Linked DNA regions of Flocculibacter collagenilyticus. The protein of the gene in region 1 interacts with the protein of each later gene in a pairwise test. Links are inferred from orthologs where the notes say so. Each region holds a gene or a part of one and is shown on either strand. Other genes may lie near its edges.

Region 1 (16,574 bases):
CACGGCTAAAATATTAAAAATGTTTGAGCCAATAATATTACCAATGGCTAAATCATCTTCATTTTTCATCACACCTGCAATACTTGCCGCGAGTTCGGGTAGGCTGGTGCCAATTGCAATAATGGTAAGCCCGATGACTAAGTCACTCATGCCAAAATATTTTGCGATATCGGTAGCCGCATCAACCAAAATGGTTGAACTTAACGGTAATAGAATAATACCAAGCACCACCCAGAAGATGGCGTTTTTATTACTAACACCTTCAGGAATTTCGTCTTCTGCCTCGTCTAAAAATAAATCTGTACCTTTATTCTGATTACTATTTCTGTTGCGCATTGCAATAATCATCAAGCCACCAATAAACAGTGCAAATGCAATAGCGAGTGCCGCGCCTTCATTGAAAGAAAAATAATTATCTTGAATAAACCACCATGCCAATACAGAAACCGCCAATACTATGGGTAATTCACGATAGACAGTACTGGAAGAGATTGACATGGGTTTAAGTAACGCTGTTAACCCTAGAACAAGAAGGATATTAGTGATATTTGATCCAATTGCATTACCCACAGCGGTGTCAGTTTTATCAGCAATTGATGCACTGGCCGACACCATCATCTCGGGTGCCGAGGAGCCCATAGCAACAATGGTTAAACCAATAATCATCGTTGATATGCCAAGATTTCTTGCTAATGCCGCCGCGCCATAAACAAACTTATCAGCACTCCAAACTAATAATGCAAACCCTAAAACCAACAAAGCAAATGAAATAAGCATGGTATAAACGTCATTTTGAACCCAACAATGGCCGCAATTGTGCGGTTAAATGAATAAAAAGAAAAGCAAAACCCCAAAATAATCGAGTAAAATCGGCCTTCAGCAACAATTTTTTAAAAAATTTATATTTATTTACGAAATATTATTATCAACTAAAGTTAAAACAGCATAAAATACGCGGCCTTAGTTTCTCTTAATTTAGTACACAGGAAGGTGAATTGTCTGATTTCATAGTGAAAGTTAAAAATTTAACTTTCAAGCGTGGGGAAAGATTAATATACGACAACATCAGTCTTAATTTTCCTCGGGGTAAAGTTACGGCCATAATGGGGCCTAGTGGGATCGGTAAGACAACGATGCTACGTTTAATTGGTGGGCAATTACAGCCACAGTCAGGTTCAATCCATTTCAACGATAGTAATATTCCTGAATTAAGCCGCAAAGCACTTTATGATGTGCGCAAAAATATGAGCATGCTATTTCAAAGCGGTGCATTATTTACTGAAATGTCGGTTTATGACAACGTTGCCTTCCCTATTCGTGAGCACACCAAGTTACCTGAAGCACTGATCAGAAAAATGGTCTTAATGAAGCTTGAAGCGGTGGGCCTACGTGGTGCTGCTGAACTAATGCCAAATGAATTATCAGGCGGAATGGCAAGAAGAGCCGCGTTAGCGCGTTCAATCGCACTAGATCCTTCGTTGATTATGTACGACGAACCTTTTGTAGGCCAAGATCCTATTTCAATGGGTGTATTGATTAAATTAATTCGCTCACTGAATGACGCACTTGGCTTAAGTTCTATCATTGTTTCGCACGACGTTACTGAAGTGATGAGCATTGCTGACTATGTGTACATAGTTGCAGAGCAACAAGTGATTGGCCACGGCTCTCCTGATCAAATAAGACAATCAGACTCTCCGCTCGTGCAGCAATTCCTTAATGGGCACTCGGATGGTCCTGTACCATTCCACTTTAAAGCGAAACCATACTCTGAAGACTTGTTAAAGGTAACTCATTAAGATGATGTCGTTCTTTCAAATAGTGGGCGCAACCACATTATCGTATTTAGCCGGGCTCGGGCGCGCTGCATTTATGTTATTAAGTGCCATTTTTACTGTGCCAAAACCAGGTAAAGCTCTGCCACTACTCATTAAACAAATTCATGTAGTGGGTGTACGCTCTTTAATGATTATTATTGTCGCTGGCTTGTTTATCGGCATGGTATTGTCATTACAAGGCTATACTGTTTTAGTTGATTATGGCGCTGAGGATAGCCTTGGCCCTATGGTATCGTTGTCACTATTACGTGAGCTTGGCCCAGTTGTTACTGCCTTACTATTTGCCGGGCGTGCAGGCTCTGCACTAACCGCTGAAATTGGCCTGATGAAAGCAACCGAACAGCTAACCAGCATGGAAATGATGGCAGTTGATCCATTAAAACGCATTATTGCTCCTCGTTTTTGGGCTGGCGTTATAAGCATGCCATTGTTAGCACTTATATTTTCTGCCGTAGGTATATTAGGCGGTCATATTGTTGGCGTAGAATGGCTAGGTGTTGACAACGGCAGCTTCTGGTCAATCATGCAAGCTAATGTAGATTTAGTGGATGACGTATTTAACGGTATCATCAAAAGCATTGTGTTTGCCTTTATTGTAACTTGGGTAGCGCTATTTAAAGGTTATGATGCCATGCCTACGTCAGAAGGGATCAGTAAAGCAACCACAGAAACAGTAGTACATGCATCACTTGCCGTACTGGGTTTCGACTTTGTATTAACCGCGTTAATGTTTGGATAATTTAGGATAAACGAGAGAAAACTATGATAAGCCGCAAAATTGAAATTATGGTAGGCATTTTTATCACATTAGGTGTGATGGCATTTGTTATGCTGGCGTTAAGCGTTGCCAATGCAGGAGCGGTAGGAACAGGCGAAACATATAATTTATACGCTAAATTTGACAATATTGGTGGATTAAAAACTCGCTCGCCAATAAAAGTAGGCGGTGTAGTGGTAGGCCGTGTAACCGCTATTAAGTTAGATCCTGAAGATTATTCTCCGGTTGTGACCATGTCTATTGCTCAATCTTATAATAATTTTTCTGAAACCAGTTCTATCTCTATACTTACATCAGGCCTACTTGGCGAACAATATTTAGGATTAGAACCTGGATTTATAGACGAAAGTGTTGAAATACTTAAAGGCGGTGACTATATCGAAGATACTAAATCAGCGCTTGTGCTTGAAGAGCTCATTGGACAGTTTTTATTTAATCAAGGAACAGATGACTAATAAGGAACCACTATGTTGAAATACCTACACACTTTTATTATTGCAGTTATTTTATCGCTATCTTTTCAAGCGAGCGCAAACAACGAAGAAAATCCGTATAAGCTGATTGAACGCGTCGCAGATAAAACGTTTAAGCGTATCGCTAACGAACAGCAAGTAATCAAAAATCAACCAGAACACCTGAAAAAAGTCGTTACGGAAGAATTGTTGCCGTATGTCGATTACCGCTACGCGGCTTATAAAGTGTTGGGTAAAAATTTCCGAAAATTCACAGCCGAACAGCGCGAAGACTTCGTGCACGCATTTCGCGATTATTTAGTTTCTACTTATGCAGGTGTGCTTACACTTTACAAAAATCAAGCGGTGATTTTTGAGCCTGAACAATCTGTAGACGGTAAAAAAATCGTTATGATCACCACTAAAGTGATTGATGAAGGCAAGCCTGATATCAAAATTAATTTCAAAGTGCGTAGAACTAAAACCCAAGGCTGGTTAGCTTATGACATGGTAGCAGAAGGTATTTCACTGCTAGACAGTAAACGCGCTGAATTAGGTGGTCTGATTATGCAACAAGGGTTAGACAGTGTAACAAGTTTACTGAAAGAAAAAGCAAAGCGCCCGATTGAAATAAAAGAAAAAGACGCCAAATAAATGAGCATGAATTTACGTTGGGAGCCTGCTTCTAATCTTCTGAATATATCGGGTGAGCTAAATCGCACTAGTATTTTAGCTCATTACCCGATAAAAAAGTCTAACTTTAGTGGCCAGTCTCTTACTGTTAATATGAACGACACCGTGAGTGTTGATACTGCTGGCGTAGCTTGGTTATTGCATTTAATTGAAACTGCAAATGCTGCCAACTGCAACATATCATTTCAGCACCTGCCACAACAGCTAGTTGATATTGCTACTGTAACAGATGTATTACCTTTATTAGACAATACTGCTGTTTAAAACTTAACACAGAACGCCTAGCACATTGTAGCGCTAGGCTGTATAGTTCCACCCTTTCCTATTAAGTTTTGTAATGCCATATCATGGTGACAAACCAAATTTATTATGAGTACTTCCATGGAACCAGAACAAATAAAAACATTGCTTACTACTGAACTGTCTCTTGACGAAGTATATGTAAAAGTAGAAGGCAGCCACTACGAAGTGATCGCTGTTGGTCACTGCTTTGACGGTGTAAGCCGCGTAAAAAAACAGCAGCTAATCTATGCACCATTGATGGCGCATATTAAAGATGGAACAATTCATGCCGTATCCATCAAAGCCTACACTCCGGATGAATGGGCAAGAGATAAAAAACTAGTTATGCCTTCTTAAGGAATCCCTTCATTCATGAATCAATTTCAAATTTTAGGTGGTAATTCATTAAATGGTGAAGTCACCATTTCCGGCGCTAAAAATGCGGCATTACCCATTGTTATCGCCACACTATTAACACCTGACACTGTTTCATTGAGCAATGTGCCAGAACTACGTGACATTGACACTTCTGTTGAGTTACTCGACCACCTAGGTGTAAAAGTAAACCGAAACGCGGGTAATATGGAAATCAGTGCTGCAAACATTACCAGTTTAGAAGCCCCCTACGAAGTAGTTAAAAAAATGCGTGCTTCTATTCTCGTATTAGGCCCTATGTTAGCTCGTTTTGGTAAAGCGCATGTCTCGTTACCGGGCGGCTGCGCTATCGGGGCACGCCCTGTAAATTTGCACATTGATGGCCTGCGAAAAATGGGGGCACAAATAGAGCTGGAAGGTGGTTACATTAATGCGTCTGTTGCAGGACGATTAAAAGGCGCTCGCATTGTAATGGACATGGTGAGCGTTGGTGCTACAGAAAACTTATTAAGTGCTGCAGTTTTAGCTGATGGCGAAACAATCATTGAAAATGCCGCCCGTGAACCAGAGATTATCGATCTGGCTAACTTCCTAATCAAAATGGGCGCCAAAATTAAAGGTGCGGGTAGCGACACTATTGTGGTTGAAGGTGTTGCCGAATTGCACGGGTGTGAGCACAGCATTTTACCAGACCGTATTGAAACCGGCACATTTCTAGTAGCCGCTGCAATGACAGGGGGCGACGTTGTTTGCAACCATACGGCACCTTATCTACTCGATGCCGTGATCGAAAAGCTTCAGCAAGCTAATGCAGTGATCACAACGGGTAACGACTTTATACGCATTTCAATGCAGAGCAATCGCTTAACCGCTGTGAATATTAAAACTTCACCGCACCCAGGCTTTGCCACTGATATGCAAGCTCAGTTCACCGCACTCAATGCTGTTGCCGCAGGCACAGGCACCATTACTGAAACCATATTTGAAAACCGATTTATGCATGTCCCTGAGCTGCAACGTATGGGTGCCAATATTCGCCTAGAAGGTAATACCGCTATATGTGGTGATACTGAGCGCTTAACTGGTGCTCAAGTGATGGCAACCGATTTGCGCGCATCAGCGAGTTTAGTGTTGGCAGGTTTAGTTGCTGAAGGCACCACGATCGTTGACCGTATTTATCATATCGACCGTGGTTATGAAAAAATAGAAAACAAACTACAGCCTCTTGGTGCAAATATTATACGGGTCAATAAATAAGCGTTCATTCTCACTTTTTGGCGTATAAGTTTAATGTTATGCGCCAACTTCCACTATTTAAATCAAGTTTTCAATTAATTTAATCCGCCATTCTTATTAACACTTTCCGTTACATAAACCGACTTTATTTCACTTCACTCATCCTTTATGCTTATTTATATGTTTAAAAATTCATCAAAGGCGTAGACATATACCCTACATTTTTTTAGTATGTGAAACGTAAGTTAAAAATAATAATAAAAATAGCGACGATGACTTCTATCACATTGAGTGATATATGCACGATCGCGCAACAAACTTAAAGGTTGGTGAAGTTATGAGTTTAACGGATATAAACACCACTAATGGGTTCTTGGTTACTACTAGAGAACTTAATCTACAGGCTAATGAGCGACTAAGTTTTTTTCTAAAACTACTACAAACGTCGAATATTAATCTTAAACAACAAGAAACATTTCCAAATTCGTCTGAGGCTGAGTCATCACATTGGTACTTTATTGATGTGGCTGATTATGACTTATCACGTCGGCTAATTACAGAAATCAAAGAGCTAGCAGCTGCGGCTAATGTAGTGTTAGTGAATGCTAAAGAAAAAGATATTGATGAATGCATGTGCGTTGTCCATGGTATTCGTGGCGTATTTTATCAAAAAGATAAGCCAGATATGCTAATGAGAGGCATTGAGTGCCTGAAGCGACATGACCGATGGTACAAGCGCGAAACCATGAATTCAGTGATTAATAAGTTACTAACTGTGCCACGTACCTCGCCTGAACAACCGCCAGGGCGCTCCATTGTTGAGTCTAACTTAACGAAGCGAGAGTCTATGATCATTAAACTGATCTCTAGTGGCGCTAAAAATAAAGAAATAGCCGATCAATTAAATATTAGTGCCAATACGGTTAAAACCCATATCTATAGTATTTTTAGAAAAACTCAATCTAGAAATCGTGTAGAACTATTAACGTGGAGCCAACGGTTCCAACCTTCTGTGTATAACTAAAATACGCAAAATCCTCGACAAGGTTATTATCACTTGCTCTCGTGTTTGCTTACTCTAGGATTGCTATTAGAGTGGCAAACCGCTGAGCTGTCATCAATACACTCACCATAAAATTTCCATATTAATCAAGTTACTTTCCATATATCCTTAAACCAGCTGCTTTGCCAATGCTTGAATTAAAGCAAGGCTTTATGCAACGCACCTAACATACAACGGGTATATGAACTGAACTGGAATGTTACCTCAATGAAAAATCACATCATCAACACATTTTTAGCTGCATCATTCTGTCTTAATTTCCTTGTTGTGCCGCACACACAAGCCGACGAAACGCTGTTGCCTCCCATTGAAAAATGGTCTGGTAAAAGCCTAGCGCTCATCGAAAAACGAGATAGTAAATGGCAAACCCCTTTTGAAAAAGCTAACTTAACGCACACGCCTAATTATGACGAATCAATTAATTTTCTCACCAAACTCGCCAGCTCAGAGCCGCGCTATCACATAACGTCAATTGGTAAAAGTGCACAAGGCAGAGATATATGGATGCTGATCGCCTCACAAGAAGGTGTAAAAACACCCAACGCACTTAAAGCCAATAAAAAACCAACGGTACTCATTCAAGCAGGCATACACGCAGGAGAGATAGATGGCAAAGATGCAGGTTTAATGTTGCTACGTGATATTAGTAAAAACAACAAAGCGCATTTATTGAACCAAGTAAACCTGTTATTTATTCCTATTTTAAATACCGACGGTCATGAACGTTCTAGCCCATATAACCGTGTTAACCAACGTGGCCCTAGCAATATGGGTTGGCGCACCACTGCGCAAAACTTAAATTTAAACAGAGATTATGCCAAAGCCGACGCACCTGAAATGCAGGCTTTATTTAAAGCCATCAACCAATGGCAGCCAACGTTATATTTAGATATTCATGTAACAGATGGCGAAGATTACCAATACGATATTACTTATGGCTTTAACGGAGAACATGGTTACTCACCAAATATTAGTCGTTGGCTTTCAACAGCATTGTCACCTGCTATTAATCAGCGCTTAAAAGAGCATGGCCACCTTGGTGGACCACTGGTATTCGGGATGGATAAATATAATTTTACCAAAGGATTATTCGGCTGGACTGCTACGCCACGTTATAGCAATGGCTGGGGTGATATTAGGCATCTACCAACGATACTCGTTGAAAATCACTCATTAAAACCTTATCACCAACGTGTATTAGGTACATACGTATTTCTCGAAGCCACAATTAATAAGCTTGCAAGCGACGCTAATACATTGAAAGCAGCAATTAGCCAAGACATTAAACAAAAGCATAAAACGCTAACTCTTGCTTGGTCTTCCGATACGCAAAACCCCGAATATATTGACTTTCAAGGCATTGAATATCGTAATGCTGTTGACCCGCTGACGGGGATTAAATATGTCGAGTGGACCGGAAAAGCGCAACGTTATGAAAAGTTACCCGTCTACTGGTCACGTATTCCAAAAACAACTGTGTCGATACCAAGCGCTTATTATATTCCGCCTCAATATCAGGATGTAATACACCGTTTGACAGTACAGGGCATAAAATTCGATCGATTATTAGAAGCGAAAAACCTAGCAGTTACCCAATTAACGGCTAGCAATTACTCCTTTGGCAAAGTACCTTTTGAAGGGCGTTTAACGGTGAATGCTGAATTCAACGCAAATCAATTAACTACCCTGCTACCCGCTGGCACGGTAAGAGTCCCAACATCACAAAAACTAGGACTATTAGCCGTTGCGTTGCTCGACCCAAGAGGTCCAGATTCTCTTTTTAGCTGGGGCTTTTTCAATCAAATTTTTCAGCAAACAGAATATATTGAAAGTTATGCAATGGTGCCGCTAGCACACAAGTTATTGCAGCAAGATGCAACATTAAAAGCCGCTTTTTACGAAAAGTTCGGCAAACAAACACAACCAGAAACAACCGTAGAAAATAACAAAAATGCTGGCTCCCTTTCAGAGTTATTTTCGGGAGAGTCAGACGAAAAGATGAAGTGGCTATATAAGCACTCAAAGTATTACGATAATCAGCACTTAAAATACCCAATACTGATGGCGTATTAAGGACTTAAAGCAAACAGCAATAGAAGAGTTGTTTTAAAACACTCTTCTACATTTTTATGGTTGATATGCTTGAACTATGTTTACTATTCGGGAGATAAAGCAACTACCCTAGCATGCCGCCACAGCCAGATAATAATTGCTGTGACTACGAGCAGCGGAATACAAATCATCAATAACCCATTCCACCCTAACCCTGCAACTACCCAGCCAGCTAATAGTGATGCTGTCGCTTGCGAAGAGAAAATCACCAAATCGTTAAACCCTTGCACTTTAAATTTTTCAGCATGATTGTAGCTTAACGGTAATAGCGTCGTAGCTGTAACAAACATAAAATTCCAGCCAATACCTAATAAAATTAACGCCCACCAATAATGCATATAGTGCTGACCAAACAAGCCAATAACGATGCACGCTAATAAAGTGGCAATGCCAATATAAAGAACAGCAGAATGACCTAATCGTTGTATTAATTTACCCGTAAAAAAGGACGGTAAGTACATCGCTATAATATGACTCTGGATCACCCATTTAGTATCAGCGATATCAAAACCACTATGAATATGCATACTAATCGGCGTTGCCGTCATAATAAAACTCATCACACTAAATGCGACAGCAGCCGATAATAAAGAAGAGATAAATAGTGGGTGCACTATAATTGCTTTTAGTGGTCTAGCTACCTCATTAATTGTTTGCTCATCAACCTCGACTGGGTTAAAGAAATAAATCACGGTCAACGCTGCGCCTAGCAATACTGTTAATAATAAAAAAGAACCCGCAAATTCAACATCCAATAAGTCTTTACCTAGCAACGCAGTCTCTGGCCCCAAAAATGCGGCAAGCAACCCCGCAAGTAATAAAACTGAAACAGCCTGACTTGCTTGCTTGGTGTCAACCGATTCGATTGCGGCAAACCTGAATTGCTGTGACGCGGCCATGGTGATGCCAAATAACGTAATACTGATACAAAATAACGTAAAGCTGTTCAACATAATGCTCATGCATGCAAACAGGGTATTTAGTAAACCTATTAACATCGCTAACTGAAATCCACGCTTGCGGCCAACTTTCGCGATCACTCTGACGACAGGTAACATAAATACCGCAATCCCCACTACCATAAGCGCAACAGGTAATGTGGCAAGCGATTGATTTGGCGCAAGTTGAATACCTACAAAGCCACCAACAAACACAACTAATGGACCAATAGATCCCATCAGCGCTTGAGCCAACATCAAAATATATACATTAGGATGCAGTTTATTTGAAAACAAAGAAAGCATGACGTGTTACTACTATCTAGAAGGTAAGAATACGATGTTTAACAATACTCGCCGATAAAAATTATACAAGTAACAATGAGAAAATATTAATAATTTTAGGGGCTAACTGAAAAGCAAAGCCCAACCATCAGAAAGTGCTGCCATCGTATGAATGCAGCACATGACCAGTTAAAGGCTAAAGATAAAAGCAAAAATAAATTATAGGAATAGCTCGTGAATATTACTTAATTCAGTTTTACCTGATGTAATTTCATCCGGGGTTAACCCAGACAACTCATGCGGGAAAACCAACCACTCTTCACTTTGCTGAACATAATAATCAGGTTCAATATCTACCTTATTATTCTTCGGTTTATACCACGGACACGCAATGCGAATATCACTTGGCGTATTTAAACGAGAAAGTTTATTAATTTGCTTGAGCAATGCATCAATACTTCGACCTGAATCAAATACATCGTCAACAATTAATAAAGAATCACTGGCATTCGCATTTTCAATTAAATAATGCAACCCATGCACTTTAATTTCGCGCGATTGTTGATTAATTCCGTAATAAGAAGAAGTACGAACAGCAATATGGTCCGTTTTAATATTTTTAAAATCAAAAAACTCTTGTACTGCGATGCCTATTGGCGCACCACCGCGCCAAATACCAATAATGAAATCAGGCTTGAAACCTGATTGGTATACTTGATGTGCTAAGCGAAAAGAATCTTCTAGTAGTTCTTGCGAAGTGATAAAGCGTTTGCTGGTCATGGTAGTTCCAAGTCGACAATTACAGTATCTAAACAATTATAATTAACTTCACTATAACGTCACGATAATTCTTGGATAAAACTCAATTAAATACTTATAAATACAGTAAATTTAAACCGTCATACGATAAAGTAATAAAAAAAGCGCAAGCAGAACTAAATTAAGTTGGTTGTTTGTGTATAAAAATGATAAAATCCCGCGGCTTTTTTAACCAATTCAATAGATTTAAATAGAGTAAGACGATGGCAGATTTGTCCAAATACAGAAATATAGGCATATTCGCACACGTTGACGCGGGTAAAACCACAACGACTGAGCGTATTTTGAAACTTACTGGTAAGATCCATAAAACTGGTGAAGTACATGACGGTGCAGCAACAACTGACTTCATGGAACAAGAAGCTGAGCGTGGTATTACAATCCAGTCAGCTGCAACAACTTGTTTCTGGAAAGACCATCGCATGAACATCATCGATACTCCAGGACACGTTGACTTCACTGTTGAAGTATACCGTTCATTAAAAGTACTTGACGGTGGTGTAGGTGTATTCTGTGGTTCAGGTGGTGTTGAACCTCAATCAGAAACTAACTGGCGTTACGCTAACGAATCTGAAGTTGCACGTTTAATTTTCGTAAACAAATTAGACCGTTTAGGTGCAGACTTCTACCGCGTTGTAGACCAAGTAGAAAACGTACTTGGTGCTAACCCACTAGTAATGACGTTACCAATTGGTACTGAAGATGACTTCGTTGGTGTTGTAGACGTACTTTCTCAAAAAGCGTACGTTTGGGACGACACAGGTCTTCCTGAAAACTACGAAGTTGTAGACATTCCAGCTGACATGGTAGACGATGCGCAAGCATACCGTGAACAGCTTATCGAAACAGCTGTAGAGCAAGACGACGAGCTAATGATGGCTTACATGGAAGGTGAAGAACCTTCTTTAGAAGACATTAAGCGTTGTATCCGTAAAGGTACTCGCGAGCTAGCGTTCTTCCCAACTTACTGTGGTTCAGCGTTCAAAAACAAAGGTGTTCAGTTAGTACTAGACGCTGTTGTTGATTACCTACCTTCTCCTACAGAAGTTGACGCTCAGCCTCTTACAGACAAAGACACTGGTGAAGCAACTGGCGAAGTAGCAACTGTAGCCGTTGAAGAACCATTCCGCGCGTTAGCGTTCAAAATTATGGATGACCGTTTCGGTGCACTTACTTTCGTACGTATCTACTCAGGTACTGTGAAGAAAGGTGACACAATCCTTAACTCATTCACAGGTAAAACTGAACGTGTTGGTCGCATGGTAGAAATGCACGCAGACGACCGTACTGAACTAGATTCAGCACAAGCGGGCGACATTATTGCTATCGTTGGTATGAAGAACGTTCAAACTGGTCACACTCTTTGTGATCCTAAGCATGAATGTACCCTTGAACCAATGATCTTCCCAGAGCCTGTAATCTCTATCTCTGTAGCACCTAAAGATAAAGGTTCAACTGAGAAAATGGGTATCGCAATTGGTAAAATGGTTGCTGAAGATCCATCTTTCGTTGTTGAAACTGACGAAGACTCAGGTGAAACCATCCTTAAAGGTATGGGTGAACTTCACTTAGATATCAAAGTTGATATCCTTAAGCGTACTTACGGTGTTGACCTTGAAGTGGGTCAGCCTCAGGTTGCTTACCGTGAAACTATCACGCGTGAAGTTGAAGATAGCTACACTCATAAGAAACAGTCTGGTGGTTCTGGTCAATTTGGTAAAATCGATTACCGTATCAAGCCAGGTGAACCAGGTTCAGGTTTCGTGTTCAAATCAACTGTTGTTGGTGGTAACGTACCTAAAGAGTTCTTCCCTGCTATCGAAAAAGGTTTTGCTAGCATGATGGAAAACGGTGTTCTAGCTGGCTTCCCAGTACTAGACGTTGATATCGAGCTATACGACGGTGGCTTCCACGCAGTTGACTCATCAGCAATCGCGTTCGAAATCGCAGCAAAAGGCGCATTCCGTCAATCAATTCCAAAAGCAGGTGCACAACTTCTTGAACCTATCATGAAAGTTGACGTATTCACGCCAGATGATCACGTTGGTGACGTAATCGGTGACCTTAACCGTCGTCGTGGTATGATCAAAGACCAAGAAGCGGGTACAACTGGTGTTCGCATCAAAGGTGACGTACCTCTTTCAGAAATGTTCGGTTACATCGGAAGTCTACGTACAATGACTTCTGGTCGTGGTCAATTCTCAATGGAATTCTCACACTACATGCCTTGTCCGCAAAACGTTGCTGACGAAGTAATTGCAGCTGAGAAAGAGAAAAAAGCAGCTAAGTAATTAACGCTTAATTACTTATTTGCAAAAAGCCCTGATAGTCTGACTATCAGGGCTTTTTTAATGCTCAATTAAAGGGTACTTAATCGCTGCTAATTAAAATGTATAAGTAAAAGACAGTGCCGCATTTCTAGGTTCAACTGCTGGTGTACCGGGGTCTTCATTGAGCTTTCCTCTTGCCCTTATCGGATACAACCCTCGCTCATCCCAAACATTATGTACGACTAAACGTAGGCTCATTGCACGATTAATATCCCAAGCTATACTCACATTCCCCCAATTAATACCCGTCTCTTTCGAATTAGTCCATGGCGCCCACCAATCTGCCAAACTAATGTGCTGATAGGCAAGTGTCCAGCCTTTATAAAATTTCCACTGTGAACTATATCGCCAAATCGATTCTGGCATGCCATTCGCGTTAATATCATCGGATGTTCCTGCAACTGGTGACTTCATGCCTAGGGCAAAGCCGTCGGCACTGATTACATCATGAGTGCTGTAGGAGATTTGATGCTTCCAGCGAGCTGATTGCCAAATACTGGAGAGTTCTACGCCACGCAATTTAATTTTACCGGGCTGATTAGCATAATAAAAAACGCCTCCCCAACTCCCAATGGTATCGGTTCCTATTGCAGCTTCAGGTGTACCGTTGCGGGTTGATAACGTTAAGATAAAATCTTCAATTTCATTATAAAAAAACACTGCATCAAATTGCCAAAAATCGGATAACTTGCCTTTAATCGCAAACTCATAGTTTTTGAGTGTTTCTGTTTTAGGCGATGGGGCGTTCATTGCAGGGCTGCCATCACTTGAAGACGTCATCCCTGAACCTTCTAGTTGATCTAGATTATCTTCAGACAATAAACCATCTCGTAAAAATCCTCCCGTGTAATGCACACCCGGTGGCCCTCTAAACCCTTTCTGATAGCTAAGCCGATAAACTGTTTCACTTTCCGCTGGCGCAAAACTAACACTTAAACGCGGGGTGAATTCATTACCCCAATGTTCATGGTGATCGTATCGTGCACCCAAGTTGATATGCCACTCTGGGGTTATATCGCTGGTTATCTCGGCTATCAGTGCTTTGTTCAAAAATGTTTCTTCAAATAACCATGTATGGGTTTGATTTACTTGTTCAGTGAGTTGAGCGGTACGATTAACAATAAAATTATCACCTTGCCAGTTACTATCTCCTGTTTTTATATATTCTAGCTCAGCAGCCACCACCCAATTAATGCCTTTTCTTGCATTACGTTCGCTTGTCACAACGGTATCGTTTTCAGCCCCGATACGAGGTATTGGTTGATTTGATCCAAGCTGTAATTTTAAGAAGCCACGCTGCTCTCTTGCGCCTCCGGTCGTTTCCCCTGTAGTCAAATCGTAAAGGCCGTAATCATCTACTTGCCAGTTGCCCGTATAGGTAAGGTGGTACTCTTCATTAAAATTATGATGATATTCGGCGGCGATAAATGTTAATCGTTGCTCAACTTGATCTCTGTCTTTTGTCCAATTATATAAGTCACGAATTTGCTGATGGTGCTGTAATTGCACCTTCCAACTTTGGCCTGTCAGCTTGGAAAAAAATCGGGTTGCCCTTGCGTGGTTTAACTTATTTCCTCTTAAGGCGGGCGGATTAGGGTGCGACGAGTCACTTTCTTGAATCTCAATTGCCCACCCCTTTTGTGGCAGCTCAATGCCATCAAACAATTGTCGTGACAAGTACCATTGCCACCTCAAATCGTTCCAAGTTCCTCCCCCCATCACACTTGCTTTGTGCCATCCATACTCACCAGCACTAGCAGTTGCTATCAACGGTTCCTCAATGTTGCGAGTAATAATATTAATAACACCTAACTGCGCGCCTTGCCCCTGCATTACGCTACCTGGGCCACGCACAACCTCTATTCGCTCAATGTAATCAAGGCCAATACCATTTAACACGCTGTCAGCAGGCCCCCAAAACCAATCTGCATTTACTTTTATTCCATCTATTAACAGTAAAACCTTACTGTTATTATCTGGCGCGACGCCTCTAAAGGCTCCAATCGTATCGTCTTTATCTTCCGCCTTAAAATATCCGGGAACATATAAATTAAGTACATCATTAAGTGTGCGACCACCTGAGTATTGTATTTCTGAACGATGAATGACAGTTACTGAAGCAGGTAAGAATTGCTGTCTTGACTCCGTCGTAGAGCTCACATTCACATCAACATTCAATAATTCATCTAACGATAGGGAGAATACGTCTTGTGGCTGTTTAGCCTCAGCACCTGTGTTATACGCTAGCGCCGTCAGCGCACAAAACACGCTAATTCGACATGAGTTTTTATGGTAATTGAGCATATCAATACTCTATAACTATATTTGTACCCAAAGTGTAGAAAAGTTAACAGTGAATACAAAACCGAAAGTGCGTTTTTCTAAGACAGCAGCCGTAAAGATATAAATAGCAGCGCAAAATTAATATGCGATGGGTAGGATGACGATATGATTGGCAAGTTTGTAAAATAAGCAGAAGTATTTAGGGCGTGTTGACCTTTCGAGGTTATTTTTTAGGCCAAATGGCTGGTAACACTAGCCTTGATTGAATTGCGCTGTTACCCGCAAACTTACTAACCAGTAGCTTAGCAGTTAATGCACCAGAACGAACAAACGCCGCTTCCGAACGGTTTAACTTAACTGTATAGTCGGTTGTCACAAAGCCATGTTGCACAACATATGTTAAAAATATTTCACTATCTTTTTCAAAGCAGACATAGCTCCAAGGTGCTTCTTCAATAATTTTCTCCATAACCCTATACTACTTTTACCTTTTTTGAAGCAGAGCAACACAAAATTGATTAACAAACCGATAGTTAAACACACCTTCACTTTTCAAGGACGTTTTGGCAAAAACTTGTTTATTAGCCACCCAAGTAACAGCATGTAATGTGTAATTTTTCATGTTCATACAGTATCTAAAATAAAAAGCCACATCGAAAATAAACAAAGTTGCTTATTAGGTTTAGCTAAATTCTTATTCTAAGTGTTAAGCCCATAAGCGGTTTAGATCGAGTAACATACAACCTTGAAAAGCCAGCATACACTACCACCATTATAATACCCAATACAAACATGGGGATGGACGATGGCTCAGGTATTGCCGAAATAAAATAATGGTTATCGCCCACACCTGCCACAACGGAAAGTGTAGCTATACCCGTGTTTACTCCCAACCAACTTACAAAGCGATCATAATGATCAACATAAGGCTTGGTGCCTCCTCCCATTATACTGTCATTGCGCGTCAACCCTGTTTGAGGATCAACGGCTCCACCAGCATACTCGTCATATATGCCAACCATATGACCAAATTCATGGGCAGCAACGCGTCGGTGATACCACTCAGTCCAATTTGAATTGTTATACCAAT
Region 2 (16,711 bases), 2.6 Mb from region 1 along the record:
GTCTTGCTTTGCTTTGATGCGCGCTAAGCTTTCTTTTGCGGAGGTTACTGAAGCACCGTTTGCATGCACGCTTGAATAGATTTTCTCATGTGCTTTTTGCACCGATTCGGTTGCTTTCAGTTGGGACAAATTATTTTCAATATCTTTTATTTCATATTCGGCTTGGCTTATTTGCTGTTGTAGCTTTTTACTATTGTTATTGAGTGAGCTAAGCAATGTTTGCTCTGCTGATAACGACGCTTCTAAACCAACAACTTTTTCGGCATATTCCCGTGCTACTGCTTCATTATCGTTGTTTAATGCTTGATGAGCCTGTTGTTCATGATGTTCGATATCGGCTTGAATCTTTTCAATGGCTAACTCGGTGCGAAGGCTCGACGCAGTAATTTCAGCATGACCCTGTTTTGCGGTTACTAAATGTTGGCGCACGTCATGAAGCTCTTGCTCTAAAATAGATATGCCATTGGCATCAATAATATTTTCACCGATATTGGTGGCAGCGCCTTTAAATGCAGTAAATATTTTTTTAAACACGTTCATTGTGCTCATCTCCCTGTTGAAATATTTCTTGTGACTTTACTTGCAACTCTGATTGATTAAATTTGTAAAGTGGCTCTAGAGCATCAATGACGTTCATGGTGTTAGTAACCAGTGCGAGTAATTCCTCAATGAGCTCTGACACCTGCGATTGCACTGATAATGCACCAAATAACACGTAATAATCGATACCTGCAATATTGTCTATTGCGATAGTCGATAGCGGTAAATACTTGTGACTTTTTAATAGTTGATAGTCAATTTGCTCAGGATGCTGAAATTCATTACGTTCAACTAAAACAGATTCAACCAGAATTTGTTTTTCGCTTACAGCAAGCACTACAGGGAGGTCGCCGTACTGGCGAAAGGTAAGTTGTAATGCATCTTCTTGCTCAATAATGTCGACGTGATAGTCGTTCGCGAAGTTAGTGTTAACTAAGTCCTGTTTTAATTGTGTAATTGTTATTGTCATTTTACGTCCTGTCGTTTTTACACTGTGCCGAACTATAAAGTTGTAGTTATTAATAGTCAACAAAAGTTAAAAATATTTAACTTATAATAATTATTTTTAATTAATAAATTGAACAGAAAGTATCTTCTGTTACTATGTGCGTACTTTTACTGGGTCTTAATAATTAAAACGTATATGCCTAAAAAATCAGAAGATATTTCGCAAGAATTACAAGCTGTATTAATGGTCTCTAAACAAGAGTGGAAAGATACACTAAGCACTTGGCTTTCTGCTTTTATCAGACGTGCAAACATTGATTATAAATTTTTATCAGATGAGCTATGGCGGCGTTTTAGGGTAAAGCAAAAAGTCACGAATTTGCGCTCCAAATTTTCACAGGGCACGGTAGATGGGCAACTATTATTGCAGATTTTATTGATATGCGAGCAAACAGTAAATCTTGAAGAGATTGAAGAAGTGTATCAAAAGTCGGTTAAACAGAATCAAAAAAATAAGGCCAATTAAGGCCTTATTTTTTTAGCAATTATAAGCCAAGTTTCTTTTCCAAGTAGTGGATATTAGTTCCACCGTTTTGGAAGTTCTCATCAGCCATAATATCTTTATGTAATGGCGTATTTGTTTTAATACCACCAATCACAATTTCATTAAGTGCATGCTGCATACGCGCAATGGCTACACCACGGTTTTCGCCATAAGTAATTAGCTTACCAATCATGGAGTCATAATTCGGCGGTACACTGTAACCTGCATATATGTGCGAATCCCAACGTACACCTAAACCACCAGGTGGGTGGAAGCGGTCAATACGGCCAGGTGATGGGATAAATGACACTGGATCTTCAGCATTTATACGACATTCCATAGCATGACCACGGATCACAATATCGTTTTGACGCAACTTAAGCGGTTGACCCGCAGCAACTCGAAGTTGCTCTTTTATTAAGTCTACTCCAGTTACCATTTCAGTCACGGGATGCTCTACCTGAATACGTGTATTCATCTCAATAAAGTAGAACTCACCATTTTCGTATAAAAACTCAAATGTTCCTGCGCCGCGATAACCAATTTCAATACAGGCTTGTACACAACGAGAGCCAATAAAGTCGCGCATTTCCGGAGTAATGCCCGGTGCAGGCGCTTCTTCAACTACTTTTTGGTGGCGACGTTGCATGGAACAGTCACGCTCACCTAAATGAATGGCATTACCTTGGCCGTCAGCAAGTACTTGCACTTCAATGTGACGTGGGTTTTCTAGGAATTTTTCCATATAAACCATGTCATTACCGAACGCTGTACCAGCTTCAACTTTAGTCATTTGAATTGATTTAATAAGCTCGTCTTCGCTACGAACTACACGCATACCACGGCCACCACCGCCGCCAGCAGCTTTAACAATCATTGGATAGCCAATACGTTTGGCAATAGCTCTATTTTTAGCAGGATCGTCGCCTAGCGGGCCATCAGAACCTGGTACGCACGGCACACCCGCTTTTTTCATTGCTTCAATTGCTGACACTTTATCACCCATTAAGCGAATGGTGTCAGCGGTAGGGCCAATGAAAATAAAACCGCTGTCTTCTACTTGTTCAGCAAATTCGGCATTTTCAGCTAAAAAGCCGTAGCCGGGATGAATAGCAACAGCGTCGGTAACTTCTGCTGCTGCAATAATACGTGGAATGTTTAAGTAACTGTCGGTAGACGATGCTTTACCAATACAAATTGATTCGTCTGCCAGCAGTACGTGCTTTAAGTCTTTATCTGCAGTTGAGTGAATTGCGACTGTTTTAATACCTAGCTCTTTGCAGGCACGTAGAATTCTTAACGCAATTTCACCACGGTTTGCAATTACAACCTTGTCTATCATGGCAATTAGCCTTACTTTCTGGATTATTCGATAACAAATAGAGGTTGGTCAAATTCGACCGCGTCTTCGTTTTCTACAAGAATTGCTTTTACTACACCTGATTTATCAGACTCAATTTGGTTCATCATTTTCATGGCTTCGATAATACATAATGTATCGCCCACTTTTACCTGTGAACCAACTTCAACAAAGTTGCTGGCATCTGGCGCTGGCGCGCGATAGAAAGTGCCCACCATAGGTGAACGAACTTGATGGCCAGCAACGCCACTTGCAGCTGGCGCGCTTTCAGCTGGCGCTTGTTGTGCAGGAACACTAGCTGGAGCAGCAGGCGCTTGCGGTGCAGGCATTGGTGCTGCGTAAGTAGCTGGAGCCATCACAGGGGCTGAGCTATGGCGGTTAATGCGAACCGACTCTTCACCTTCAGTAATTTCAAGTTCGGCAATGCCAGACTCTTCAACTAACTCAATCAACTTCTTTATTTTACGAATATCCATAATATATGCCCTATAAATTATTTATTCTTTGTTTGCAGCTGTTCGATCGCTGCTTGTAATGCAAATTGATAACCTTGTACGCCAAAGCCTGTAATGACACCTTCTGCAATGTCTGACAAATAGGAATGATGCCTAAATGCTTCTCTGGCATGTACGTTTGAAATGTGAACTTCATAAAAAGGTATCGCAACGCTTAACATTGCATCACGCAATGCCACACTGGTGTGGGTAAATGCTGCGGGATTAATTATTATGAAGTCGACTTTTTCAAACGCTTGATGAATTTGTTCAATTAAAACGTGTTCAGCGTTAGCTTGTACCGCAGTTAATTGCACATTAGCTGTAGCAGCTTGCGCAGTTAACTGCTCATTTATTTGCGCTAACGAATGGCTACCATATATAGCGGGTTCTCGTTTTCCTAACATATTTAAGTTAGGGCCATGAAGCACTAAAATATTAAATTTTGTAGCCATCTGATGCGATTGTCCTTTAAATTGAAAAAATGAATTACTTTTATGAACGTTAATCTAAGTAAATCATTAAATCTGAGACAAATAAACGTTTATCACAGTAATTGCGCTTTATTATAGATAAATCAACGAAAATAGCAGCAAAATACTGGTCTTATCAGACGTGATTGAAAGAAGTGGATAAGGTGGTTTAGTATTTAATGAAATATATTACCTGTTACCATGGAATGGTTATTGTTTTATATTGTAATTTTTCTCCATAGATAGATTCATAAGATATATTCACTTTACAGTTATCGTGTAAAAACTTTACTGTATTCATTAGATTACTAATTTGTTTATTACGTTCTTTGCTGTCAATCTCTAGTTTTGTGTGTTCAACCTTGAGAATGAAAACTTCTTCATCTTTGGATAATGCGCTTTGTTGAGAGAGTTCTGAAATAAACAATCTATAATCAAGTCCTAGCTTTTCCTTTAATAACTCATTCAAGTTATTGGTAGATATTTTTTCTTCATTTACAGATATGTAATAATCACTTATTACTGCAGTTCCTAGTCCTTTGTTTTGAATTTTGAAACTGAAACTCAGCGTGTCTACATCATGGTGAAACCAGTCACATAAATAAGGTTTCACTGACAGTTTGTGATGCTTCCTACTAGAACTAACTTGGTAAATTGAAATAAACAAAGCTAACAGTGCAATAACAGCTTTTACATCAAAAAAATCCGATACATGTTTGAAAATAACTTCTATCATATTGTGCTTAAGTTAATAAATACTCTTTAATGATTGCAAATGCGCGTGGAACTCTTTTGCCCCTTTAAAACCAGTCACACGATGGCTAGTTACTTCTTTCCCGTCTGGCGAGAAAAACAATATCGTGGGCAAGCCAAACACCATATAAGACTCCATTAATACAATGTCGTCATCATCATTTTTGGTTACATCAGCATGTAGTAAACGCATGCTTTTCATCGACTGCTGTACATTGATATCACTAAACGTAAATTTCTCAAATTCCTTACAGGCAACACACCAATCCGCGTATAGGTCTAGCATGACATATTCACCATTTTGCACTGCCGTGGCTAATTGCTGATTAAGATCGTTTACGGTTTTAATTTTAATAAATTGTATATCGCCGTGTGCTGCGTCGGTCTTATCTTGGCTGTTATCCGTGCTGTTCATAGCGCTACTGGTTTGATTACTTTGGCTTGAACTTGATGTGCCAACAGTACTAGTAGAACCAAAAAGCGGCTGGTTGTTTAACAGTTGCGTGGTTGAAAATACCACTAAGATAATTGAGACCAACCACACCCCTGTTTTAGTTTTGCTTTGTGTCAAACCAGATTGAACGTGGTGCAAGTAGGCTGCTAATGCCAAGGCTAATAGCAGTGCAAATACCATCACGATATTAAATGGCATAATGCGCTCTAATAAAATAAGTGGCACTGCCAGTAAAATGAAACCGAAAATGTGCTTGATGGTATTCATCCAATTTCCCGCTTTCGGTAATATCTTGCCACCTGTCGTGCCAATAATTAACAGTGGTACGCCCATCCCTAAGCTTAATATATACAGTGTTAATCCTCCGACAACTAAGTCGCCAGATTGAGCAACAAATAGTAGCGCACCAGATAAAGGGGCAGTGGTGCACGGTGACGCAATTAATCCCGATAATGCGCCCATAGCAAACACGCTTGCGACATTACCACTTTTTTGCTTATTACTAATGCCCGTTAGTTTAGACTGCCATTTTTCAGGCAAACTAAGGTCGTATACTCCAAACATCGCCAATGCTAACAATACAAACAAAAAGCTAATGCTAATAAGTACGGCAGGGTGTTGGAAATATGCTTGAAATTGTACTCCCAAGCTAGCTACAACTAACCCCAGTCCTGCGTATGTAATGGCCATACCTTGTACGTACGCCATAGACAATGAAAATGCACGAGCCAATGAAAGCTGCTGTCCTTGGCCGACAATAATGCTTGAAAGAATAGGGTACATTGGGAAAACGCAAGGCGTTAATGCCAAACCAATACCAAGAATAAAAAAGATTAATAAGGTACCTAATAAGTTGCTGTTTGCTAATTTATCGGCAAGCTCGGCATGCTCAGCCAATTGAGGTTTGTTGTTTGATTCAAGATTGACTTTGTTGCTTTCGAGCGTACTAACAGTCGGTGTTGCTGTGATTTTTTCAATAGGAACAACTTGTTTTTCTGGCGGATAGCAAAAGCCTGCTTCGGCACAGCCCTGAAAGCGCACTTTTAACTCAGCTACTGCACTGCTTACATTGTTGATAGGAACCGTAATAACAACTTGGTTAAAGTAAACATCGCTTTTGCCAAAAAATTCGTCGGTAATTGTTCGCGAAGGCGGGTACTGTGCTTCACCCATTTCAGCGCCTTTGATCGCGTATTCAAATTTATCTTTGTAAATGTAATAGCCGTCGGCTATGTCCCATATCAATAATAACTTATCGTTCTTTTGTCTAAAATTAAAAACAAATGCTTGATCAACAGGTAAAAAATCAGGCTGGTCGTTGAAAATGTTAGCCAATGTTTGGTCAAAGCTTTGGGTTATGTTGGCACCTTGATTGGTGCTTTGTTGGGCATGTGCTACTTGCCAAGGTGTGGTAATAACCGTGATTAATGCCGCGATTAAAGTCGCAAATATAAGGGAAACAAATAGTGTAGAACGAAAAAACGGCTGCATAGAGTGTCCTGCATCAAAGAGACGATGGTGTGTTTTATCGGTACTGCATGTCGTACGACTTATCTTCATAGGTTTATTTCAAACTTTTATTTGTTAAAACATTAAATAGTTAGAGAGCAGTAGGCAGTATCACTTATTCATACTGTTACTTTTTAACATTGTTACCTGTCAACAGTGTTTGTGTCTAATGACTGGTTGATCCAGCTTAAATAATCGTCACTGCCACCTTCAACGGGTAACATAATAATTTCTGGTACATCATAATCATGATGTTGCTTAATTGCACTTTCTAATAAATGAAACTTACTCACCAGCGTTTTGATAATTAACTGTGTTTCTTGCGCTATTTCTACCTTTCCTTGCCATTTATATACTGACCGTATATTTGGCAATATGTTTACACAGGCTGCTAAATTCAACTCAACTAGCTGTTGGGCTAGGGTATTGGCGGCATGCTCGGAACCACAAGTACACAGCACAATGGCATAAGTATTTTGATGTTGGTGTTGGCTAATAGTTAACATAACGCAATGTTAATCCTCTTTAAGTTAGCATGTGCCTAATTTGGACATATTTAGTTACTTTTCTCTGTTAATAGTTGCATATTACAGGGTTGAGTTAAGACCTCATTATCCCCATTTAAATTTCAACTTCTAGATAAAAAGTGAATAAAACTCATCTCATGTTTAAAGTATTATTTTTATTATTCTTGGTGATTCCTATTGTTGAAATTGCTTTTCTTATCCAGCTGAGTGACGTAATCGGTGGCTTTGCAACCATTGCTTTGGTTGTGTTAACGGCATTTGTAGGAGCAAAATTGGTTAAGTCGCAAGGCACAGAAACGATTCAACGTTTACAGCAAAAAGCGGCGCAAGGACAAATTCCAAGCGATGAAATCTTTAGCGGTATTTGTATTCTTATTTCCGGAGTACTTTTAGTTACACCCGGTGTATTTACAGATGTTATCGGCTTTTTACTACTAACCCCTCCAGTTAGAAAACGGTTAGGCGATGCACTAAAGAAAAATATGGTGATGGGCGCAACCGGCCAGCAAGGCTTTACCTTCATGTCGGGTGGCATGTCGGGCCACTTCCAGCAGCATACTGCCGAGCACCAGCGCCACACCGTTAACTCTGAAAATAAAGCTCAACCAGAGCAGCCTGCTACCTTAGAAGGCGAGTTCGAAAGAAAAGATTAAAAATTTCTTTGTGATCTCTTGGGATCACAAAACTAACCCCCATTTACTTTATCAACTTAATAAAGAACCCAATTTTTGGTTAATTCCAAACTTAAACTAGGAGATTGAATAAATGAATATCCGTCCATTACATGACCGTGTAATAGTAAAGCGTTTAGAGCAAGAAACTAAATCTGCTGGTGGCATTGTATTAACTGGTGCCGCAGCTGAAAAATCGACTAAGGGTGAAGTTATTGCTGTAGGTAATGGCCGTGTTTTAGAAAACGGTGACACTAAAGCATTAGACGTAAAAGTAGGTGATACAGTCTTATTTGGTTCTTACATTGAAAAAACTGAAAAGTTAGACGGTGAAGAACTACTAATTATGAGAGAAGACAACATCTTAGGTGTTTACGAAGGTTAATTCGATTTTCTGACCCAAAAGCAATAAATATAAGTTTGAATTAGATAGAGGATTTTAAAATGGCTGCTAAAGACGTTCGTTTTGGTGAAAGCGCTCGCGTAAAAATGCTTGCTGGCGTAAATATTTTAGCTGACGCAGTAAAAGTAACATTAGGCCCTAAAGGTCGTAACGTAGTATTAGACAAATCATTTGGTGCTCCAACAATCACTAAAGACGGTGTTTCTGTTGCTAAAGAAATTGAACTAGATGACAAGTTCGAAAACATGGGCGCACAAATGGTTAAAGAAGTTGCGTCTAAAGCAAATGATGAAGCTGGCGACGGTACAACTACTGCAACTGTATTAGCACAAGCAATTGTGAACGAAGGTGTTAAAGCGGTTGCTGCGGGTATGAACCCAATGGACCTTAAGCGCGGTATCGACAAAGCCGTTATCGCTGCTGTTGAAGAATTAAAAACACTTTCTCAACCTTGTTCAGACAACAAGTCAGTTGAGCAAGTAGGTACAATCTCTGCAAACTCAGACATCAACGTAGGCCAAATCATTGCTAAAGCAATGGACAAAGTAGGCACTGAAGGTGTTATTACAGTTGAAGAAGGTCAAGCGCTTGAAAACGAACTTGACGTAGTTGAAGGTATGCAGTTCGACCGCGGTTACCTTTCCCCATACTTCATCAACAACAGTGAAAATGGAAACGTTGAGCTAGAAAGCCCATTCATTTTACTAGTAGACAAAAAAGTATCTAACATTCGCGAATTACTACCAATTCTTGAAGGTGTAGCAAAAGCGTCTAAGCCACTACTAATTATTGCTGAAGATGTTGAAGGTGAAGCACTAGCAACATTAGTTGTTAATAACATGCGCGGCATAGTTAAAGTTGCAGCTGTTAAAGCCCCTGGTTTTGGTGACCGTCGTAAAGCAATGCTTCAAGACATCGCAATTTTAACTGGCGGTACAGTAATCTCTGAAGAAATTGGCCTTGAGCTAGAAAAAACTCAGCTTGAAGACTTAGGTACGGCTAAGCGCGTTATCATCACAAAAGACGACACGACAGTTATCGACGGTGCGGGTGAACAAACGGCAATCGATGCACGTGTAACACAAATTCGTGGCCAAGTTGAAGAAGCAACTTCAGATTACGACAAAGAAAAACTTCAAGAACGTTTAGCTAAATTAGCTGGCGGTGTAGCGGTTATTAAAGTAGGCGCTGCAACTGAAGTTGAAATGAAAGAGAAAAAAGCACGCGTAGAAGATGCATTACATGCAACACGTGCAGCAGTTGAAGAAGGCGTAGTACCTGGTGGCGGTGTTGCACTAGTACGTGCAGCTGCAAAAATTGCTCACTTAACAGGTGACAACGAAGACCAAACTCACGGTATTAAAGTTGCACTACGTGCAATGGAAGCACCTTTACGTCAAATCGTATCTAATGCCGGTGAAGAAGCGTCAGTTATCTTAAACAAAGTACGTGAAGGCGAAGGTAACTACGGTTATAACGCAGGCAACGACACTTACGGCGACATGCTAGAAATGGGTATCCTTGACCCAACTAAAGTAACACGTAGCGCAATTCAGTTTGCCGCTTCAGTTGCTGGCCTAATGGTAACAACAGAAGCAATGGTTACAGATGCACCACAAGATGCATCAGCAGCTCCTGCAATGCCTGATATGGGCGGCATGGGTGGAATGGGCGGCATGGGTGGAATGATGTAATAGAGTTTTAACTCTATTTGTCTCCCTGACACTCAATGAACAAAAGTCCGAGCAGAAATGCTCGGGCTTTTTTGTGTTCAAAAGTATGCCAAAAGTCATGGCTTAAAATAATTTATGTAATTAAACACTTAATGCAATGAAAAGATATTTACAAAGTGTTTTTATATATATACCTTCGATTTCTAATCGTTAGCTCTGTCTTATCAAGGAAGTTTGTATTGCTGATAATTCCCACTCATTTCTCATGCGAAACTTCTTCCTTCCAATACATTATTTATAAGGATTTAGAATTACATGTTCAATAAAATATCAGCGGTTTGTTTAATATTCATATTACAAATACTTACCTCGTTTTCTGTTGAGGCAGTTCAAACGCCTAGCTTGAATGCCTTGCCATCGACAAAAACTGTTAATAGTTCCAAATGGCTGCACTGGAATCATATCAGCCCTATAAGTTACTATATATTGGAACGGAAAGTAGGTAACGGAGCATGGACAAGGGAAGGTGTTTATTACAACTTAACCAATGGTGCAAACCTTTCTTTTCCGCATAAAGGCCTCAACTGTTTTAGAGTTATTGCTACTTATAATGGTAGTTGGTCTGGATGGTCTAATCAAAGTTGTACCACGGTTGTTGGTGTTGCTGGAACGATAACTAGTCAGAAGAGTACGGTTGCTCTTCCTGCTGGCTGGGGATATACCTTCTCATCGAGTAGTATCAATATTTCAGATCCAGATAGTTCTAGCCATAGTATTCATTCTATTTCATCAGGATCAAATTACACTGTATCTGGCAATAGAATCACTGCGACGATTGGTTTTACTGGCGTATTAACTATTCCTGTGAGATATAAAGATAATGAAGGGTTAGTAACAAATACTTTTAATTTTAAAATTAATGTTATAGGTAAAGCGAGTAACTTTGACGTTGAATATCAAAACAGTATTGGTAGCCACAAGTTAACATGGCATCCAGCTGGTGGTGCTACTAAATATAGAATAGACGAATATAAATATACTGGCGGTTCAGCTAGTTGGCAGGGCGAGTCATATACTACAACCACTTATTTTAGTTTCAACGAGCGCAATAATCAGGATGGCTACAGATATTCTATTTACGGCTGTACCTCCGATACTAAATGTGTTTCAACTTTTAGCTCTGTGAGTGTTCAAGATAGGCGCTTAGATCTTGGTGGAGTATCTAACCTTAATTACTCAACTCCAGAGTGGGGGGATATTAATTTAACTTGGAGTGCAGCTTCTAATGCTGATGAATATAGAGTTCGCCAATATAGTTTAAAGAATGGTTCTTTCTCTTTTGAAGATGAATTTTTTACAACAGGTACAAGCTATAACTTCACTGATAAAGCAAACGGTGAGGTTTATAAATTTGATGTTACTGGTTGTATTTCAGGTAGCGCTTACCCTTCAAATTCATGTGGCACTCAAGTCAAAAGTGTTGTAGAACCAAAGCGTTCCAAATTAATTGAGAGTGACTTTTCTTCTTTGGGTAGCTTGTTGGCAGATTGGAACTATAGCAGTTATGCCTGTGAAAACATTTCAAATGTTTCTTCAAGTTGTTATAGGGCTGAGAGTAAAGGTTATTACACAAAAAACTCTGTGGAAATTACTCCGAATGGTGAACTATTCCTAAAAGTTTTAGCTAAAGAAACAACAGATCCAGCTTTAGGGCTTTTAACCTGTAATGCTAGTCAACTTTACCCTAATCAATATCCCGAACCTGCTATATCTGACAAACATTATATTCTTTCTTCTGGATTTGTTGAGTCCAAAAATAAATATACATTTGGTGAGTTTTACGCAAAAGTTAGCTATCAAAGAGTTTTTGGAACGCAAAGCGCAGTATGGATAGACTCGGATTGGATAACTCCCAACACAATTGGACAAGAGATTGATCTTGATGAGTATATACCTATGGCAGATAAATGGCATAGGACACACCAGTTCACGGTACATACACATGATGGTCGATTTTTAGAGTGTCCTGAGAAAGGTTTTTATAAAGCAGCATCAAGTTGCTTAGCTCGAGGGGCCGACAATAAAGATAATGCTACGGGGACACTTGCTTTTGAAGTACAAAAACAAAATAGTTTTGAACATGGTCATGTCTTTGGTGTTAATTGGCTCGATACGGGTGATGATATGACTTATCTTCAATCAAGAGATGGCACTCCTTCAGAAATTTGGATTACAGTATTTAAATTAGATCCGGCTGGTAATAAAATTCAAGCAATAGACGAACATGGTATGCCGAAAGTAGATAGTGAGGGAGAGCCAGTATACGAGACAGAAAATGTACAGAGAGCAGCATACTCTCATAACGAAATGACTAGTGGTGGACCCCAAACAATACTTGATGCTGCTAAGATTAAACTGTCTGTAGAGGTTGGTAAAGATTATTATGGAGGCTCTGTTACCGATCAAATCAGATTATGTGCAGTTATTGGTGGTGAGCTAGACGCAAACCATGAGTTACCAACTGAGCACACACTGGAAGATGGAACTACAAGTGACGGTCATTTGTTAGGTGGCATGAAAGTTGACTGGGTGAAAGCTTACCCTGAAGAGATCAACCCGTAGGAATTAATATTAGTGTACTGTTATAGCAATATTACTTTGCTTTTAGTCTATAGGCATATGATTACTAATCAATATGCTAAGTTAAGTATTGGGTTTGCTGGGGTATAAAGTGGGGTATCACCATAATTTCCCATGTATCTATTTTAATTAAAACAAATGGTTAACCTCTACATGGGCGGCATGATGTAGTCCGTCGCTCAATAATTATAAAAAAGGCGCTAATTTAGCGCCTTTTTTGTGTCCATTGCCCCGTCCTAAATAAGAATGTCACTTTTCCAACTTAAAATTTGGAGAATGTGATGAAACAAATATCTAAAAGAGCACAAAAAGATTACTCCCTCGCTTTTAAATTATCAATTGGTAAAAATTATATAGCCCACCTTTCTATTTTAGAGCCATGGTGAAAGCGGCAAGTTGTCCGGTACGCTGGCAGTAAAATCAGTCGAGGAAGTCGACAGAAGCACCTAAGTAACCCCAACTCGGGATAAGAATTTGAAAATTTAAGGAACTAAATGCCTGCTCCACGATCAGATCTTTCGACCAAAAAAGAAAGTGACCAAAAAAGGAACAGGCATGAATAAATTAGTTGAACTCTTCTGTGATGTCGATGATTTTTGCAAAGTATTTATTCCCGAATGGGAAAAGCAATTGATTGCAGACGGCACACAAAAACGTAAGCGTCGAAGTAGATTGACGATGAGTGAAGTCATGACAATTATCATTGGCTTCCACATGTCCCATTACCGAGATTTTAAAAATTATTACACTGGTCATGTCAGTCGCTTTTGTCGAGAAGAATTTCCACATTTGCTTAGTTATACACGCTTTTTAGAGCTAATGCCGCGAACAATAGTGCCAATGTGTGCGTACTTCACCTCACTTAAAGGTAAGCCTACAGGCATTGAGTTCATTGACTCCACTACTTTAACCGTTTGTCATAATATTCGAATTCCCAGACATAAAACATTTAATGGTATAGCAAGGCGAGGGAAATCGACGATGGGCTGGTTTTATGGTTTCAAACTTCACCTTATCGTTAATTATCGGGGAGAGATCGTTGCAGCCAAAGTCACCACAGGCAACGTTCATGATACTAAACCAGTCGAAGAGCTAGCTGCTGGTTTGACAGATAAATTGTACGGAGATAAAGGTTATCTCAGCAAAGCACTGGAAGCTTCGTTGTTTGAAAAAGGGGTGACATTAATTACTACCGTTCGCAAGAATATGAAAGCCAAAGCGATGTCGTTATGGGACAGAGCGATGCTATCTAAGCGATTTATTATTGAAACTATTAATGACCAATTAAAGAATATCTCCCAAATTGAACACTCCAGACATCGCAGTATGAATGGTTTTATGTTGAACTTAATGGCAGGATTAGTGGCTTACTGCCTTAAAGACAATAAGCCAAGCCTTAATTTAACTGACTCAGAGCTTAATTCTATGATCGTGGCTTAAACCGATCTGGGGTTAAGTACAAATCTATTAAAATAAACAGTGAAATTCAGCCAAGCTTAATGGGATATAACCATTTTTTATTGCTCTTTAATGAGGGATATTGTGCGTCTGATATTACTTAGAGGTAAACGATTAAAGTTTGCTTTAGTTACTTCAAGCGGAAAGTCTAATACACCCACATCACCTTCTAATGTTCTTCTCACTAAATCAAGACACTTTTCTTTAGGGGTTTTGTTCATATTCTAATTGGCGATCGGTCAACATGTAATGGCATATGTAGTGGCATAGTTAATTTGGCCACCTGATTAGCTCCTCTATCGCTAAGCTTCATACTAAGCTTAGCCGTGTCATGTCTATTTGTACTTTTGCCATTTAATACTTTAACAATTGGGTAATATTCCATTATTAAAGTGCCAAGCTTGGTTAAAGCAGCTCATAATGTTGTAAAATATGATTTTTTTATTTTTATATTATTGAGGGACTTTATTTATGACGAGAGCTAGGAAAGCGTTTGGGTTGATATTGATTTCATTGTTTTTGGTTTTCTTCGCTTATAAACATTATAAAAGTGGTGAAGTGTTGGTGGATGAGGTGAAAATCAAGGTTGACCCCTCAAAATATGGACGAGTCGAAGTTCAACATGATCTGAGTAATGCCTCAATTAGAGATTCGAGTAATGACCAAATTAAAGACTCGAGCAATGAGCTGCTGAATAGCTCGGTTCACTTAAAGAGCCCAGAGCTGGGTAATCATATTACTAAAGAAAGCCCCCCAAGTTCTGAGCGTGAAAAGGAGGAGTTCTCTTCTCACTTTTATGTAGATGAGAATACTGACGAATATGAAGAACTCTTAACTAAATATAAAAAAAGTAAAAGCGCAATTTTGTTAAATGAGTACTTTTATGTTCCGATAAAATACGATGGCGGAGTGGACTTTGCAAAAATCAGTGTTGAAGAGTTTGGTGAGCTTAGAAAAAATCCGGGCAATGTTTACAACAGGCGATTAGACTACTTGAATAAGGCGGATAGTTATGGTGATTGGTCTTTTGATGCAGAACTCAATGCGACTGAACTCTTTTCAACTTATTTTCCCCATTCAGATTACGATATATTAGTGTTGCAATGTCGTGAAAGGTTTTGTTTAACCGAATTTACATTTTCTAATGAAGATAATGCATATCAATTTATTGATACGCTAAGGGCGAAAAGAAATATGTGCCAGTGTCGCGTTTTAGAATATTTTCCTCCCACTGGCAATCAAGCCATATTGGAAATAGAGTTCATTAATACCTAAGCGTGCAGACATGATTCTATGTTATTAATAAGAATACAGCTTTATTATTTATGCAATGATCTGGCGGCATGAAGGTTGATTGGGTTAAAAATTATAAATAACAAAAGAATAATGTAAGTTAACCCAATGATGAGATAGAAATTTTTATGAAAATAGAGGGGGGCTTTGTTGTTAAGTGCCTTCTAACAATCTAGTACTAATAAATAATTGAGCACAATTACTTTATATCCTGATATGTATCCGCCCACTCAATGGCTTCTTGGTATAACCCCGGCAAAATATCTTGCTCTATTCTTAGCTTTGCGCTGGCTTTACGCATGGCTGTCCAGCTTGCTGACTCATAAGCTTTTATCACTGCTAAAAATGGAAACAGTACATTGCCTGATTCGAGCAAGGCGTCTTTGATATCCGTTGCGAGTGGTAGGGTGTCTAATAAGTCGGGCATGTGCTGATCTAAGATAGCGTCGATAAGTGAAAATAGTCCCATTAAGAAGGCGTGATCAGCAAGATCGGGCTTACTTACATGTGCGAGTTGTTCGGCAAAGCGAGCGCGAATAATCGACATTTTGGTTAGCTCGTTTGGTTTGTCTTGGGCGATATGAGCGGTGATGATTAGGCACACAAAGCGTTTTACTTGAGCCTCCCCTAGGTAAACGAGCGCTTGTTTAATTGAGCCTATTTCTTGTCGGATTGAAAATAACCCAGAATTGATAAAGCGGAATAATTTAAACGATAATGATGTATCTTGTTCAAAATACTTTGAAAGGGATTCATAGTTAAAATTGGGGTTTAATACTTCTCGGTACATGGCCATAATGACTGCGTAGTTGATGGCGATGTCTCGTTTAATTATCATTTCAGGTTTGCAAAAAAAGTACCCTTGAAAAAAATCAAAGCCCATGGCTTTGGCTTGTTCAAACTCGTCATAGTTTTCTATTTTTTCAGCCAGCACTTTCATTTTTTTGTAGGTTTTTAGTTCTTTTACTAAATCTCCTACCTCATCCAGTGGCGTTTCCCGAATATCAATTTTAACTAAGCGAGTTAGCTTAAAAAACGGTTTCCATTTATCGGTGTATTGAAAGTCATCTAATGCCAGTTTATAACCTTTATGGAAAAGTAAACGACAGCTTTCATATACTTCACGAGTAGGGGAAATATCTTCTAGTAGCTCTACAATGATTTGATCGCTAGGAAGTAGCGCAGGCAATTGCTCTAAAATAGCCTTTTCCGGGAAGTTTATCAAAGCAGGTTTACCCGAGGTAAGTTTACTTAAGCCTTGATTAAATTGACTATCTAACAATAGCTTAGAGGTAGCTGCATTTGCTTCTACGTTAGGAAAGCTATTGCGCTCACCATCTCTAAAAAACAGCTCGTATGCAACAACACGTTTTTTTCTATTAAAAACGGCTTGTCGAGCCGTATACACTTGCATAAACAATGAACCCTAATGGTTAGAAACGAAATAGGCGTAACTATATTCGTTCGTGAAC

Evidence for each region.
Region 2: the proteins of mlaF (region 1) and groL interact in binary tests that used the Escherichia coli proteins (3 or more experiments, as listed by UniProt). The link is inferred for Flocculibacter collagenilyticus from one-to-one orthologs.

Annotation. Positions count from the first base shown.
Region 1 is NZ_CP059888.1:3,432,530-3,449,103, forward strand. The notes cover bases 66-2,897. They hold mlaF (phospholipid ABC transporter ATP-binding protein MlaF), read left to right. Parts: upstream 66-995; coding sequence 996-1,799; downstream 1,800-2,897. Other genes in these bases: HUU81_RS15235 (calcium/sodium antiporter), read right to left, coding at 66-777; mlaE (lipid asymmetry maintenance ABC transporter permease subunit MlaE), read left to right, coding at 1,804-2,577; mlaD (outer membrane lipid asymmetry maintenance protein MlaD), read left to right, coding at 2,601-2,897. Outside these bases: more of HUU81_RS15235, read right to left, coding at 1-65; more of mlaD, read left to right, coding at 2,898-3,071; HUU81_RS15255 (MlaC/ttg2D family ABC transporter substrate-binding protein), read left to right, coding at 3,084-3,722; HUU81_RS15260 (STAS domain-containing protein), read left to right, coding at 3,723-4,025; HUU81_RS15265 (BolA family protein), read left to right, coding at 4,143-4,400; murA (UDP-N-acetylglucosamine 1-carboxyvinyltransferase), read left to right, coding at 4,416-5,675; HUU81_RS15275 (helix-turn-helix transcriptional regulator), read left to right, coding at 5,953-6,678; HUU81_RS15280 (M14 family metallopeptidase), read left to right, coding at 6,925-8,790; HUU81_RS15285 (MFS transporter), read right to left, coding at 8,874-10,073; HUU81_RS15290 (phosphoribosyltransferase), read right to left, coding at 10,272-10,832; fusA (elongation factor G), read left to right, coding at 11,075-13,162; HUU81_RS15300 (TonB-dependent receptor plug domain-containing protein), read right to left, coding at 13,256-15,505; HUU81_RS15305 (hypothetical protein), read right to left, coding at 15,708-15,953; HUU81_RS15310 (hypothetical protein), read right to left, coding at 16,171-16,574. UniProt on the Escherichia coli protein: Part of the ABC transporter complex MlaFEDB, which is involved in a phospholipid transport pathway that maintains lipid asymmetry in the outer membrane by retrograde trafficking of phospholipids from the outer membrane to the inner membrane.
Region 2 is NZ_CP059888.1:823,284-839,994, forward strand. Bases 7,574-10,542 are described here. They hold groL (chaperonin GroEL), read left to right. Parts: upstream 7,574-8,216; coding sequence 8,217-9,869; downstream 9,870-10,542. Other genes in these bases: HUU81_RS03575 (FxsA family protein), read left to right, coding at 7,574-7,754; HUU81_RS03580 (co-chaperone GroES), read left to right, coding at 7,867-8,157; HUU81_RS03590 (fibronectin type III domain-containing protein), read left to right, coding at 10,335-10,542. In the rest of the region: HUU81_RS03530 (PspA/IM30 family protein), read right to left, coding at 1-540; HUU81_RS03535 (DUF2170 family protein), read right to left, coding at 527-1,009; HUU81_RS03540 (DUF6471 domain-containing protein), read left to right, coding at 1,184-1,513; accC (acetyl-CoA carboxylase biotin carboxylase subunit), read right to left, coding at 1,533-2,873; accB (acetyl-CoA carboxylase biotin carboxyl carrier protein), read right to left, coding at 2,897-3,367; aroQ (type II 3-dehydroquinate dehydratase), read right to left, coding at 3,385-3,840; HUU81_RS03560 (hypothetical protein), read right to left, coding at 4,055-4,594; HUU81_RS03565 (protein-disulfide reductase DsbD), read right to left, coding at 4,607-6,556; divalent-cation tolerance protein CutA, read right to left, coding at 6,718-7,080; more of HUU81_RS03575, read left to right, coding at 7,239-7,573; more of HUU81_RS03590, read left to right, coding at 10,543-12,470; HUU81_RS03595 (IS982 family transposase), read left to right, coding at 13,044-13,928; HUU81_RS03600 (hypothetical protein), read right to left, coding at 14,006-14,167; HUU81_RS03605 (hypothetical protein), read left to right, coding at 14,418-15,221; HUU81_RS03610 (EAL and HDOD domain-containing protein), read right to left, coding at 15,439-16,653.